One region of the Lacibacter aquaticus genome, then DNA from elsewhere that is predicted to be linked to it. Evidence: riboswitches for the same ligand, from Rfam matches in the RefSeq annotation. Region 1 holds a riboswitch; the other holds the start of a gene.

Region 1 (6,561 bases):
TTCAGGCAACACATAATCGATGGTTGTTAATTTTTCCCAATCTGTAAGTCCACCAGTAAGGATCATTACACCCAATGCCAGCACTACCAGAGTTGCAATACCAGCCATATATCCTTTAGGAATCGTTCGTTTGGGATCTTTGGTTTCTTCAGCCACCATCGATACACCTTCAATAGCGAGATATAACCACATAGCAAAGGGCAATGCCGCAAATACACCTGCCCAACCAAATGGCATACTGTTGTGCATAAAATTTTTCAGTTGAAAATGCGGCGCAACAATACCCATAAAAAACAGTAATTCGATCACTGCCAACAAGGTTACCAGCAATGTAAACAAAGCCGATTCTTTTATACCCAGCATATTGATGGCAGTAAACAACACATAACAGCCAATGGCCGTGTACATCACATTCATCGATGGATATAAGAAATGGATATAACTACCCAGTGCATAAGCAATAGCAGGTGTTGCAAATAAAAACTCAATGAGTGTAGCATAACCGGCAATCAATCCGCCCAATGGACCAAGTGCTTTATAAGCATATGTAAACGGACCGCCTGCATTAGGAATAGCTGTAGTAAGTTCAGTAAAGCTGAAAATAAAGGTGACGTACAGCACCGTTACAGCAATTGTTGCAATGAGCATACCTACTGTTCCACCGGCTGCCCACCCGTAATTCCAGCCGAAATATTCACCGGAAATAACCAGGCCTACAGCAATAGCCCATAAATGAATTGCTGTAAGTGCTTTTTTTAACACGGGTTGTTTTGTTGCCATAGTTGTGTCATGGGTGTTTTCAAAAATAACTTTTCTTATCATTCATTGCAGGATAGTAACGAAGAACAATTTATTGAGTGAGCATAATCAGTGATGAACATAAGTTCTGATCGTATCTTTTGCCCGTGTATCTGTAACAACTTTTTTAATGCACTATAAAAAAAACTTATCGCAAAAGCTGGTAAGATTCTGGAAAAAGATCGGCCCAGGTTTAGTGACTGGCGCCAGCGACGATGATCCTTCGGGCATTGCAACCTATTCGCAGGCGGGCGCTGCTTATGGTTTGTCAACTTTGTGGACTTCCATTGTTGCATTTCCTCTCATGGCCATTATTCAGCAAATGTGTGCACGAATTGGTTTAGTTACCTCGAAGGGATTAACAGGAACCTTAAAGAAACATTACCCCAAACCTGTTTTGTACATAATGCTGTTGTTCAGCTTTCCCGCAATTGTTATGAACATTGGTGCCGATATTGCAGGTATGGGTGCAGTAGGCAACCTGTTATTCCCTTCAGTTGATGCAACGTATTTCAGCGTTTTGTTTACCGTGATCCTGCTGGGACTTATCATTTACCTGCCCTATCAAAAAATTGCCGCTGTTTTAAAATATCTGTGCATCGTAATGCTTGTATACTTCATTGTTCCTTTTTTATGCAAACAGGACTTTGCACTAATTCTAAAATCTACATTCATTCCTACCATCAAATTCAATAAAGATTTTATTGCCATACTTGTAGGTATACTCGGCACCACCATTTCACCTTATTTGTTTTTTTGGCAGGCTTCTGTAGAAGTAGAAGAAATGAAACACAAGAAAAAACGTTTGGTTGTTGATAAAAAACTGGTACATACTATGAATAAAGATGTAGACCTTGGTATGACCTTCTCCGGGCTTGTGATGTACTTTATTATACTTACCACAGGTACTGTTTTGTTTAAAGAAGGTATTCACCAGATAGATACAGTTGAACAGGCTGCCAGTGCATTAAAACCTTTGGCCGGAGATTTAGCCTACCTGCTTTTCTCGATTGGTGTTATTGGTACGGGGCTGATTGCTATTCCGGTGTTGAGTGGTTCTATCTCTTACATCATTACCGAAACATTTGGATGGGAAGAAGGACTCGATAAAAAATTTCACGAAGCGAAGGCTTTTTATATCATCATAGCTATTTCACTTATTCTTGGTTTATCGCTCAACTATGTTGGCATATCTCCCATCAAAGCGTTGATCTACACCGCCATTCTTTACGGCATTACGTCGCCGGTGCTTATTGCAATTATTCTGCACATTTCCAATAACAAAGAAATTATGGGCGATAATGTTAACAACCGCACAGAAAATATAGTTGGTTTTATTGCTTTGGCTATCATGACCATCAGTGCCGGCGTTTTATTATACCTGCAATTTGCCTGAAACTGAGTGCAGGCGCTGCTTTTCAGCCAACATGTTTCAAACCAATATTTGTTTTTCTTTTTTTTCAACATAACGTGAATAACAACTTCCGTTCATTCAGCCGATTGGGGTTTATTTTACAGTCCGTCTCGGTTGACAATACGCTTCAGCGCATTGCATTAAAAGGGAATCAGGTGTAAATCCTGAACTATCCCCGTAGCTGTTATCCCGTCGCCAATTGGCGAACTTTTGAACAACTACATCCACTGTCCCTCGATAAGAGGAATGGGAAGGACGTTCAAAAGGCGGGAAAGTCAGAAGACCTGCCGGTAGGAAAATTTAGTCACAACGCTTTCGGGAAGAAAAGCATTTGTACTGATTGTTTTCGCCACCTCTAAAGTGGCTCATGCTTTCAGCACTATACTTGTCCCCGGTAGCCAAAGTAAAAGAAGAAAATATGAAGCAAGAAGAAGAACTCCTGTTGAAGGAAAACAAAGACCGTTTTGTTATTCTACCCATCAACTATCCTGAAATATGGAAACATTATAAGCAGCACGAAGCCAGCTTTTGGACAGCTGAAGAAATTGATTTGAGCGGTGACCTGAAAGATTGGGAAAACCTCAACAGTGGCGAACGTCATTTTATTTCGCATGTACTCGCCTTTTTTGCAGCAAGCGATGGAATCGTGAACGAGAACCTGGCTGTGAATTTTATGAGCGAAGTGCAATTGCCGGAAGCAAGATGTTTTTATGGTTTCCAGATCATGATGGAAAACATTCACAGCGAAACATATGCCCTCCTCATCGATACCTATATTAAAGATCCGCAGGAAAAACATAAACTCTTTCACGCCATCGATACTGTTCCTGCTGTAAAGAAAAAAGCAGAATGGGCTTTACGTTGGATCGAGAACGGAAGTTTTGCTGAACGTCTCGTTGCATTTGCAGCAGTTGAAGGTATTTTCTTCAGCGGTAGTTTCTGCTCTATTTTCTGGATGAAGAAACGTGGTTTGATGCCGGGCTTAACATTCAGCAATGAGTTGATCAGTCGTGATGAAGGTTTGCATTGCGAATTTGCCTGCTTACTCTACAGCATGTTGCAAAACAAACTGAGCGAAGCAGAAGTAAGAGCCATCATTACCGATGCAGTAGAAATTGAAAAAGAATTTATCACTGAAGCATTGCCTGTTGCATTGATTGGTATGAATGCAAAACTGATGCAGCAATACATTGAGTTTGTTGCTGACCGTTGGTTGGCAGAATTAGGTTGTGCAAAAGTGTACAACGCCACCAACCCATTCGACTTTATGGAAATGATCTCCCTGCAAGGCAAAACAAACTTCTTTGAGAAGCGTGTAGGCGATTATCAGAAAGCCGGTGTGATGGGTAATAAAGAATCGCAGATGTTTTCAACAGAAGAAGACTTTTAAGATGTCGGATTTGTGATGTAGGATTTATGGTATGTCGCAAGTCCGAGCAAACAATTAAAGAACAGCACTATGACAAAGGAAGAGTTGAAAATCAGAACCAAAAAATTTCACATTGAAATAATAAAGGTCTGCGAACAACTCCCTAAAACTACAGCAGGTTTTGAATTAGCAAAGCAGCTCATCCGTTCAGGAGGTTCTGTAGGTGCAAATTATCGGGCTGCATGCAGAGCAAAGTCAACCGCTGATTTTATTTATAAACTGGAAATAGTAATAGAAGAAGCTGATGAGAGCATGTATTGGTTAGAAGTAATAACAGAAGCGAAATTAATTGCATCAAACATTACAGAGCCATTACTCAAAGAAGGAAACGAACTGGTGAGCATTTTTGTTGCTACGGTAAAGACAGTAAAGACGAACAATAACAAATCATAATTCATACATCACAAATCATACATCCCATTATGTTTGTAGTTAAACGGAACGGAAAAACAGAATCGGTAAAATTCGATAAGGTAACCGCAAGGATTGAGAAGCTGAGTTACAGCCTCAGTCCGATGGTGAACCCTATTGATGTTGCCAAGAAAACAATTGAAGGTATTTACGAAGGCGTTGCAACAACTGACCTCGATAACCTCGCAGCCGAAACGGCTGCATCATTAACAATCACACATCCTGATTATGCAATTCTTGCTTCACGCATTGCCGTGAGCAACCTGCATAAGAACACCATCAAGAGTTTTTCGCAGACAATGCGAAATCTTTACAACTATGTTGATAAAGCAACCGGTAAAAAATTACCGTTGATCGCTGATGATGTAATGAAGATCATTGAAGACAATGCGGAGTTGTTAGACAGCACCATCATTTACGATCGTGATTTCGCTTTTGATTATTTCGGTTTTAAAACGCTGGAAAAATCATATCTCTTAAAGATCGATGGAAAAATTGCTGAACGTCCGCAACACATGTACATGCGTGTGGCCGTTGGTATTCATAAAGAAGATATTGACAGCATCATCAAGACTTATCACTTAATGAGTGAACGTTGGATGACGCATGCCACTCCTACTCTCTTTAACGCAGGTACACCAAAACCACAAATGAGTTCATGTTTTCTTTTAACCATGAAGGAAGACAGCATTGATGGTATTTATGATACGCTGAAACAAACGGCGAAGATTTCGCAGAGCGCAGGTGGTATTGGTTTGGCTATTCATAATATCCGTGCAACAGGTAGTTATATCGGTGGCACCAATGGTACCAGCAACGGTATCATTCCAATGCTGAAAGTATTTAACGATACTGCACGCTATGTTGATCAAGGTGGTGGTAAACGTAAAGGTGCGTTTGCTATTTATCTCGAACCATGGCATGCAGATGTATTTGAATTCCTTGATCTGCGTAAGAACCATGGTAAAGAAGAAATGCGTGCAAGAGATCTCTTCTTTGCATTGTGGATCTGCGATCTGTTTATGAAACGTGTGGAAGCAAATGGTGAATGGAGTTTGTTCTGTCCAAATGAAGCACCGGGCTTAAGTGATTGCTGGGGCGAAGAATTTGAACAGCTTTATACGAAATACGAAGCAGAAGGAAGAGCAAGAAAAACAATCAAGGCACAAGACCTTTGGTTTGCTATTCTGCAATCGCAGATCGAAACAGGTACACCGTATATGTTGTATAAAGATGCTGCCAACAGCAAATCAAATCAACAGAACCTCGGTACCATCAAAAGTTCAAACCTGTGTACAGAGATCATGGAATACACAAGTCCTGATGAAGTAGCGGTTTGTAACCTTGCATCATTGGCGCTCCCCCGTTTTGTAATTGATGGAAAATTCGATCACCAGAAATTATATGATGTTACTTACCAGGTAACCAAAAATCTCAACAAAATCATTGACAACAATTATTATCCTGTTGAAGAAGCAAGAACATCGAACATGAAACACCGTCCTGTTGGATTAGGTGTACAGGGCTTGGCCGATGTATTCATCTTATTGCGTTTGCCGTTTGAAAGCGAGCTCGCAAAAATGCTGAACAAAAACATTTTTGAAACCATCTATTTTGCTGCAATGACTGCAAGTAAAGATTTGGCGAAAGAACAAGGTGCGTATGAAACCTTTGCTGGTTCACCTGTATCAAAAGGAATTTTCCAGTTCGATATGTGGGGCACTACACCAACCGACCGCTGGGATTGGGCAACACTGAAAGAAGAAGTAAAACAATACGGCGTGCGTAACTCTTTATTGGTTGCACCAATGCCTACTGCTTCCACTTCACAGATCTTTGGTAACAACGAATGTTTTGAACCATACACTTCCAACATTTACACACGTCGTGTATTAAGTGGTGAGTTTATTATTGTCAACAAGCATTTGCTGAAAGACTTGGTGAATCTTGGTTTGTGGAACAACAGCATGAAGAACAAGATCATTGCAGCCAATGGTTCTATCCAGAACATTGATGAGATACCTGCTGATGTGAAAGAACTGTACAAAACGGTTTGGGAGATCAAGCAACGGAACATCATTGATATGGCTGCTGATCGTGGAGCGTATATCTGTCAATCGCAATCGTTGAATTTGTTTGTGGATAATCCAACTGCATCTAAACTCACCTCTATGCATTTCCACGCATGGAAGAAAGGTTTGAAAACAGGGATGTATTACCTGCGTACACAAGCTGCAACACAAGCAGTGCAGTTTACCGTAGAGAAACAGGCGAGTGCAGATATCAGCCCGGTGATTCCTTCAACTGAAAAAACAAACAACGCAAAAACAACAACCGACATTGAGCCTACGCAAGTAGATGGCCCGACCTGCAGCATGGAAGATGGCTGTATCAGTTGCGGTTCGTAAAATGATAAAAAAGTAAAAATGGAATCCCCTTGTTGATGAAGCAAGGGGATTTTTTTGTGATATTGTATTATAGCATACATTAGTATGTTCCTTACTTTTTT
Region 2 (6,561 bases), 3.9 Mb from region 1:
AATCCATTCAGCTGACGCAGGTAACCAACGGCTGCAGTGCTTGTGAGAAAATGTAATTTTTCAGCAGTGGGTACATCGTTCAGTAAAGCGGAGAATGCTTGATGTTTCTTTTCGCCGTTATAGAACTGCTGCTGCATAAACAATTCCTGCCAGGTATGCTCCCACAATAATTTTTCCCAGCCAGGTTGTGCGTTAACATCAATTACTTTCTTATAACAAATTCGAATGATCCTTCGTTGCATAACTAAATTGAAAAAAGCACCGGCTTTGCAAAACCGCTCCACCAGCGCTTATATGTATGAGAAAACAAGTTTCTTATGCAGCTACATAAATATTATGTGTAAGCACGTACCCTGCAGCCACACTCCCACTGATAGAAGCAATCTCTTTTCCGCTCGTATCATCACTAAATATATTGTCGCCTGAATTGTAAGTATAACCGCTCATGCCTTTTGTGTAACCATAAGAACTTGCAGCATTCACTGCAACCACTGCACTGCTGCTTCCTTCAGGAAAAGCAATTTGTGTAATTAATAATGATGTACCGTTTGCTTTGTAAATATGCACATGAATATGTGTTGCACGACCGGTGTACCAACCGGGAAAAATTGAAGTGAATTGAACAAGACCATTTGCATCAGTTGTTTGGCGGCCACGCAAAAAATGCACAGCCGTATAATTAACTGATTGCATACCCGTACCACCATATTCTGAATAATAACCGTCTTTATCGCAATGCCAGATATCAACAATTGCGCCCTGCAAAGCGGCACAACTGCTGTTGGTGTTCAGAATATTTACTTTAATAGTGAAAGCAACGCCTGTTCTGTCGTCACGAATATCTGTACGTACAAGTGATGATGGTGTAATAGTAGGAAAAGGGCCTGCTGTTTCAGTTGGCGAAACAGAGCAAGTGCCACTGCCTGCGCCCGTTCCTGTTCCCGAACCATTATCCGTATCTGTTGCACTTGTTTTTTTGCACGCTGCTAAAATAACTGGAGCAGATGCCGCACCGATGAACATATTTTTTAAAAAGTGTTTGCGTTCCATACAAATTGGTTTGATGTTGTGATAAAAAATCTGCTTTCGTTCTTTCTGATGTAAATCTACCGGTGATGTTTAATGAAATTTTTTATCAGTCGACCAACAAGTACAATGCATCGGTGAATTGGTTGCTATTGACGCAACGGCGGGCATTTCCAGCTGGCATTCTTGCCAAATTTGTACGTAGCTCCGATTGAAATGCTGGAATACGTATCTTTTCTTGATGGGTTAGCAGACCGACTAAACCCATCTAAATAATCAGTAAATGTATAACGGTAAGTTGTTTCAAGATGCAGGAACCATTTATCAGATAAACCATATTGCACACCTGCGCCAATTGGTATAACCGGCATAAGTCGTGGAGTACGATGAGCCTGGTCGGATGCAAGACCGGTTAAAAAATCATTGTCTTCTGCAAAGTAAGCAGGATTGAGATTGCTCCAATCACGCCTGATCTTTACCAATCCCAACCCTGCGCCCGCAAATAAGTAAGGTGAAATACTTCCCTTTCCTTTATTTGAAAAATTATCGGCAAACGGTTTCCATACAGCAACGGCGGATACTTCAAACAAATTTGTTTTGAAATTAAAATTGCGTTGCTGCCGGTAATCAGGTGTTGCATACTTTGCATCATCGCCATTTAATCTTGAGAAACTAAGATTGGCTCTTACACCCCACGACGGCGACAGGTATTTTGTACCATATAAACCCAAGCCGGGTTGCATTGTTTTAAATGATCCAAAACGGCTGGGCGCAAGATCGCCCTGGTAAATGTAAGTGCCAATATTAGCCCCTACTTCATACTTCGATATATTGACCTGTGCTTTTGTTTCGTATGAACATACGAACACAAGCACGAAAGAAATTGGACGGATGTAATTTGCTTTCATTCAATTGATTTTTATACTTGTTTAATGAAAGCAGCAAGTTTGGTAAGCGAATAAGATGGATGTGGAGGTTATGCCTGTAACGCAAAAACAGGATACGGATTTTACACGATTTGTTAAATAGCTGGATCTTAAAAACGGGGCGTTGTTACAGACAAATGAGGACTAGAATTGTTTCATGCAGTATTTTCTTATAATTATTTCGTTGCTGCAAAATAGATGCCGTAAGTTGAACATCATCAAAATATCGGTGAATTGCTATTTTGTACCGACGGATCAGGATCGTTTCCAGGCCTGCAGCACATCGAGATAAGTTTCGCTGACTGGAAGTTCTGCACCTGATAACAATTTGATCTTTCGATTGGCAACCGATCTTATTTTCTCCATGTTTACAATATAACTGCGATGCATCCTTTTAAATTGTGTGGAAGGGAGTTTTTCTAACACAGCTTTTAGTGTCATTAAGGTCATCACCGGTTTATCGTTGCTGATATTGATGCGGATATAATCATCCAAACTTTCGATGTATTCAATAGTACTGCAGTTGATCTTCACCAATTGGTATTCCGAAAAAACCATCAATGCTTCCTCAGTGCTGGTTGCTGGTTTGGTTTTGTATTGATGATAATCGGCAGCCTTTTGCACTGCTTTTGAAAACCGTTCGAAGCTGATGGGCTTTAATAAATAGTCTATCGCATTCAATTCAAACCCATCGATTGCAAATTTTTTATACGCTGTGGTGAAGATGATCATGGGCCGCTTACTCAACGAACGAACCAAATCAAGCCCGGTTATATCAGGCATATTAATATCTACAAACAACAGATCGACGCTTGCGGTTTTTAAATATTCAGACGCCGATACTGCATCGGTGTACGTTTGCATTAATTGCAAATGCGGATGATCAGAAATGTATTTCTGAATCAGCTCCAAAGCAGGCAACTCATCATCAATGGCTACACATTTTAACGACATAGATGCAGATAAGTTTTAAATCAGAACTGTAAAGTTAGTTTAACCGTATAAAAGCCATTTTCACTTTCCATACTGATGTTATGTTTTGATGGATACATATGCTGCAATCGCTTCAACGCATTCTGTTGACCAATACCTGTACGCTCTAGTGGCGTGTTCTTTTCATACAATTTATTGATCGTTTCAAAATACAATTCCTTTTCAGCTGCTTCCAAACGTATAACGATAGGTGCAGGTTCGTGATTGCTTACACCATATTTAAATGCATTCTCAACAAAAGTCATGAGTAACAGCGGTGGAATTTTTTTCCATTCTGTTTCACCTGTAAGTGTAAACATTACCTGGGCGTTCTTTCCAAGTCGCAATTGTTGCAGATCAATATAATCACGAACACAATCCAGTTCCTGTTGCAGATCTACCTTATCTTCTCTTGCTTCATCCGTAATGTAACGCATGATATTCGACAGTTTCATAATACTGTCTGCCGTATGTTCACTTTTGCTTACAGCCAATGAATAAATATTGTTAAGTGTATTGAACAGAAAATGCGGATTCACCTGTGCTTTTAAAAACGAAAGCTCTGCATTAGCCTTATCTGCCTCGGCTTGTAAGATGCGTTGTTCCGATTGCCGCCATTGCCTGAACACAAACATAGCCGATGAAAAAAGCCACACCAACAGAAACAGGATGGTGCTCATGATGTCAAACTTCGACTGCTTGTGTGGAGGCCCTTGCGGATAAAACTCATTCAGTTTAAATGGTGGTGGTCCCGTCATCCCATCCGGCGGCCGAACATTACCCTGCCCTTGATTATGATTTATCACTCCATCAAATGGTTTTAACCAAAACACCAACAGAAACAACCCGGCAAATGCAAGCGCATACAACAAGTATTGTTTATTATTGAACAGTTTAGGGATGAGCAGGAAACGATTGGTATAAAAAATAGCAGGAAAAACAAGAAAGAAGAACAGGAAAGGCCCACTTAACAGAGGAAGCTCCGACGAACCACCATTGGGATTCCCGTTTGCAATAAAAGCAACTACCATAGAATAAAACAGGAGCCAGCCTGCAATATGCATACTCACTGTTATGGCGGAAGAACGGTTCATGTGCAAATGAAGTTCGTTAAAAATAAGAAATGCACAGAGTATCGGTGAACGGGTAAAATGAGCAGATGAACAGGGCGTTTTATCCGCCTCAGCATGTGCAAAAACTTATTTTGACGAACAGGTACCGCTCCCCTACTTTTGCTCCCGTAGCGGTTTCCGGTGTTCATAGCCGGAATTAAAAGGGAAGTCCGGTGCAAATCCGGCGCTATCCCCGTAGCTGTAAGTTCTTATGATGAGTAATCAGTAATGAACGATGAGTAAAGCAGTTCTGCACTCATTATTCATCATTCATCACTCATCCTGCTGATTTCTACAACCACTGTTCATGAAAGCTGTTTGGCACATGAATGGGAAGGTGCTCAGCAGCGAACGAGCCAGAAGACCTGCCGATACAGTTTCTTTAATCATTTGCTTTCGGGTGAAAGGCAGGAGGTGTAACGGCAAATCGCTTTTATATTTTCTATTTCTTTTTCTGAAAGCAGTCACAACAAACCCTTTTTTCAACACATGAAAAAGAATTTATTTGTAGTGGCTGCCGGATTATTTTTCAGCAGTCAACTAAATGCCCAGGACAGTACAGTAAAATCATTGAATGAAGTGGTGATTACCGCTAACAAGGTAAACCAGAAACTGCTTGAAACAGGAAAGGTAACTACGGTCATCAATCGCAAAACAATTGAACAGAGCGCAGGAAAAGATCTGGCACAACTTTTAACAGAACAGGCCGGTATTGTAGTTAATGGTGCTACCAGCAATCCCGGTAAAGACAAAAGTATTTTTATGCGTGGTGCTGGTAATGGTTATACTGTTATTTTAATTGATGGTATACCTGTTAATGATCCATCCTTCTCCGGTGCATTTGATCTGCGCTTACTTCCCATCGACCAGATCGAACGTATCGAAATTGTAAAAGGTGCACAATCTACCAACTACGGTTCTGATGCTGTTGCCGGTGTTATCAATATCATTTCAAAACGTGGCGCATCAAAACCTGCACAGTTCTATGGATCTGCAGCAGCAGGTTCTTTTGATACATATAAATTCACAGCAGGTGTGCGTGGTACTGCTGAAAAAACTAACTACAATTTCTCGTTCTCACATAACGAATCAAAAGGTATTTCCGAAGCAGTTGACAAAACCGGTACAGGCAATTTCGATAAGGATGGGTTCCTGAACAATGCACTTAATTTTAGTGTTGATGCGCCCGTAACAAAAAACATCCGCATACAACCATTTACACGCTACAGTTATTTTCAGGGTGGTTACGACAATGGTTCATTTGCTGATGCTGCCAACAACTATACTTCATCTTTATTTACTGCTGGTTCTGCTGTTGAAGTAAAAACAGAAAAAGCCGGTGGCCGTGCTTACTTTAGTTACGATGAAATGGATCGAACCTTTAACAGTGAAGCATGGGGGCCTACTTCTTACAAAGGCACGAATAAAATTGTTGACCTGTTTGCTTACTATCAAATTGCACCAAAAGTAAAATTGCTGGCGGGTGTTGATAATCGCTACCAGAAAAATCTTGATTCAAACGTTCATATCAATAGCCCTTATCTGAGTGTGTTTCTCCAAAACCTTGGTAATTTTTACCTAGAAGCAGGTGCACGTTATAACAAACATTCAAAGTATGGCAACAACTTTACTTACAGCATCAATCCATCATATGTGCTGAATGAAAACACAAAACTGTTTGTGAACTACGCCACCGCATTTCGTGCGCCGGGCATTAGTGCATTATATGGTGCATGGGGCGCAAACCCTGATTTGAAGCCTGAACATTCACAAACATTTGAAGCAGGTGTGCAAACTTCTTTATTGAACGATAAAATAAGTGTACGAGCAGTTTACTTCAACCGTCATAACAAAGATGTTATCATCTATACATCGAAATATGAGAATTACGATAAGCAGGATGATTATGGTATTGAAATTGAGCCTACCATCCAGTTCAATAAAAAATTAAAATTAACTGCTTACTACAGTTTCCTCGATGGAGAAGTAACTACCAAAGGGGCGGGAGGAAAAGATACCAGCTACTTTAATTTGCTGCGTCGGCCTAAACATTCATTTGGTGCAACAATCGGATACCAGGTTACACCTGCATTTTTTGTAAGTACAAATGTTTACAATTATGGTAAGCGCACCGATATGGATTTTGGCACATGGCCTTCAACACAGGTAAACCTCGATAGTTATTTGCTGTGGGGCATTCATGCTGAATACAGTGTTATAAAAGACAAGCTTGTTGTTTTTGCTGATGGTAAGAATCTATTGAATTCAGATTATGTGGAAGTATTAGGTTACAGCACACAAGGCATCAACCTTATTGGAGGCATTCGATTCAATCTTTAATAATCAATGATGAGTAATGAGTGATTAGTTGAATCCACTCATTACTCATCATTAATAACTCATCAACTATGTCTACACAAAAGATCAATCCCCGTTTTGCAGTACTGGCCATTATTATGGTTGTAGTTGCGGCCTTACGTATTCCCAATGCAGCACAGCTTGGGCCTTTGAGTAATTTCACTCCA

The links. A riboswitch is a leader RNA that binds a small molecule or an ion and turns the genes downstream of it on or off. The one in region 1 is predicted to bind cobalamin.
Region 2: another riboswitch for cobalamin. It lies ahead of WG954_RS02230 (TonB-dependent receptor plug domain-containing protein); the one in region 1 lies ahead of WG954_RS18885 (ribonucleoside-diphosphate reductase small subunit).

The regions. Positions count from the first base shown of each region.
Region 1 is NZ_JBBKTT010000001.1:4,414,890-4,421,450, forward strand. It holds gene eat (ethanolamine permease) at 1-780, opposite strand, end outside; gene WG954_RS18880 (NRAMP family divalent metal transporter) at 929-2,194, shown strand; cobalamin riboswitch at 2,307-2,518, shown strand; gene WG954_RS18885 (ribonucleoside-diphosphate reductase small subunit) at 2,631-3,602, shown strand; gene WG954_RS18890 (four helix bundle protein) at 3,672-4,034, shown strand; gene WG954_RS18895 (ribonucleoside-diphosphate reductase subunit alpha) at 4,064-6,460, shown strand.
Region 2 is NZ_JBBKTT010000001.1:505,504-512,064, forward strand. It holds gene WG954_RS02205 (hypothetical protein) at 1-242, opposite strand, end outside; gene WG954_RS02210 (dioxygenase family protein) at 316-1,050, opposite strand; gene WG954_RS02215 (DUF6089 family protein) at 1,176-1,934, opposite strand; gene WG954_RS02220 (LytR/AlgR family response regulator transcription factor) at 2,208-2,906, opposite strand; gene WG954_RS02225 (sensor histidine kinase) at 2,927-4,018, opposite strand; cobalamin riboswitch at 4,152-4,423, shown strand; gene WG954_RS02230 (TonB-dependent receptor plug domain-containing protein) at 4,526-6,376, shown strand; gene WG954_RS02235 (DUF6580 family putative transport protein) at 6,445-6,561, shown strand, end outside.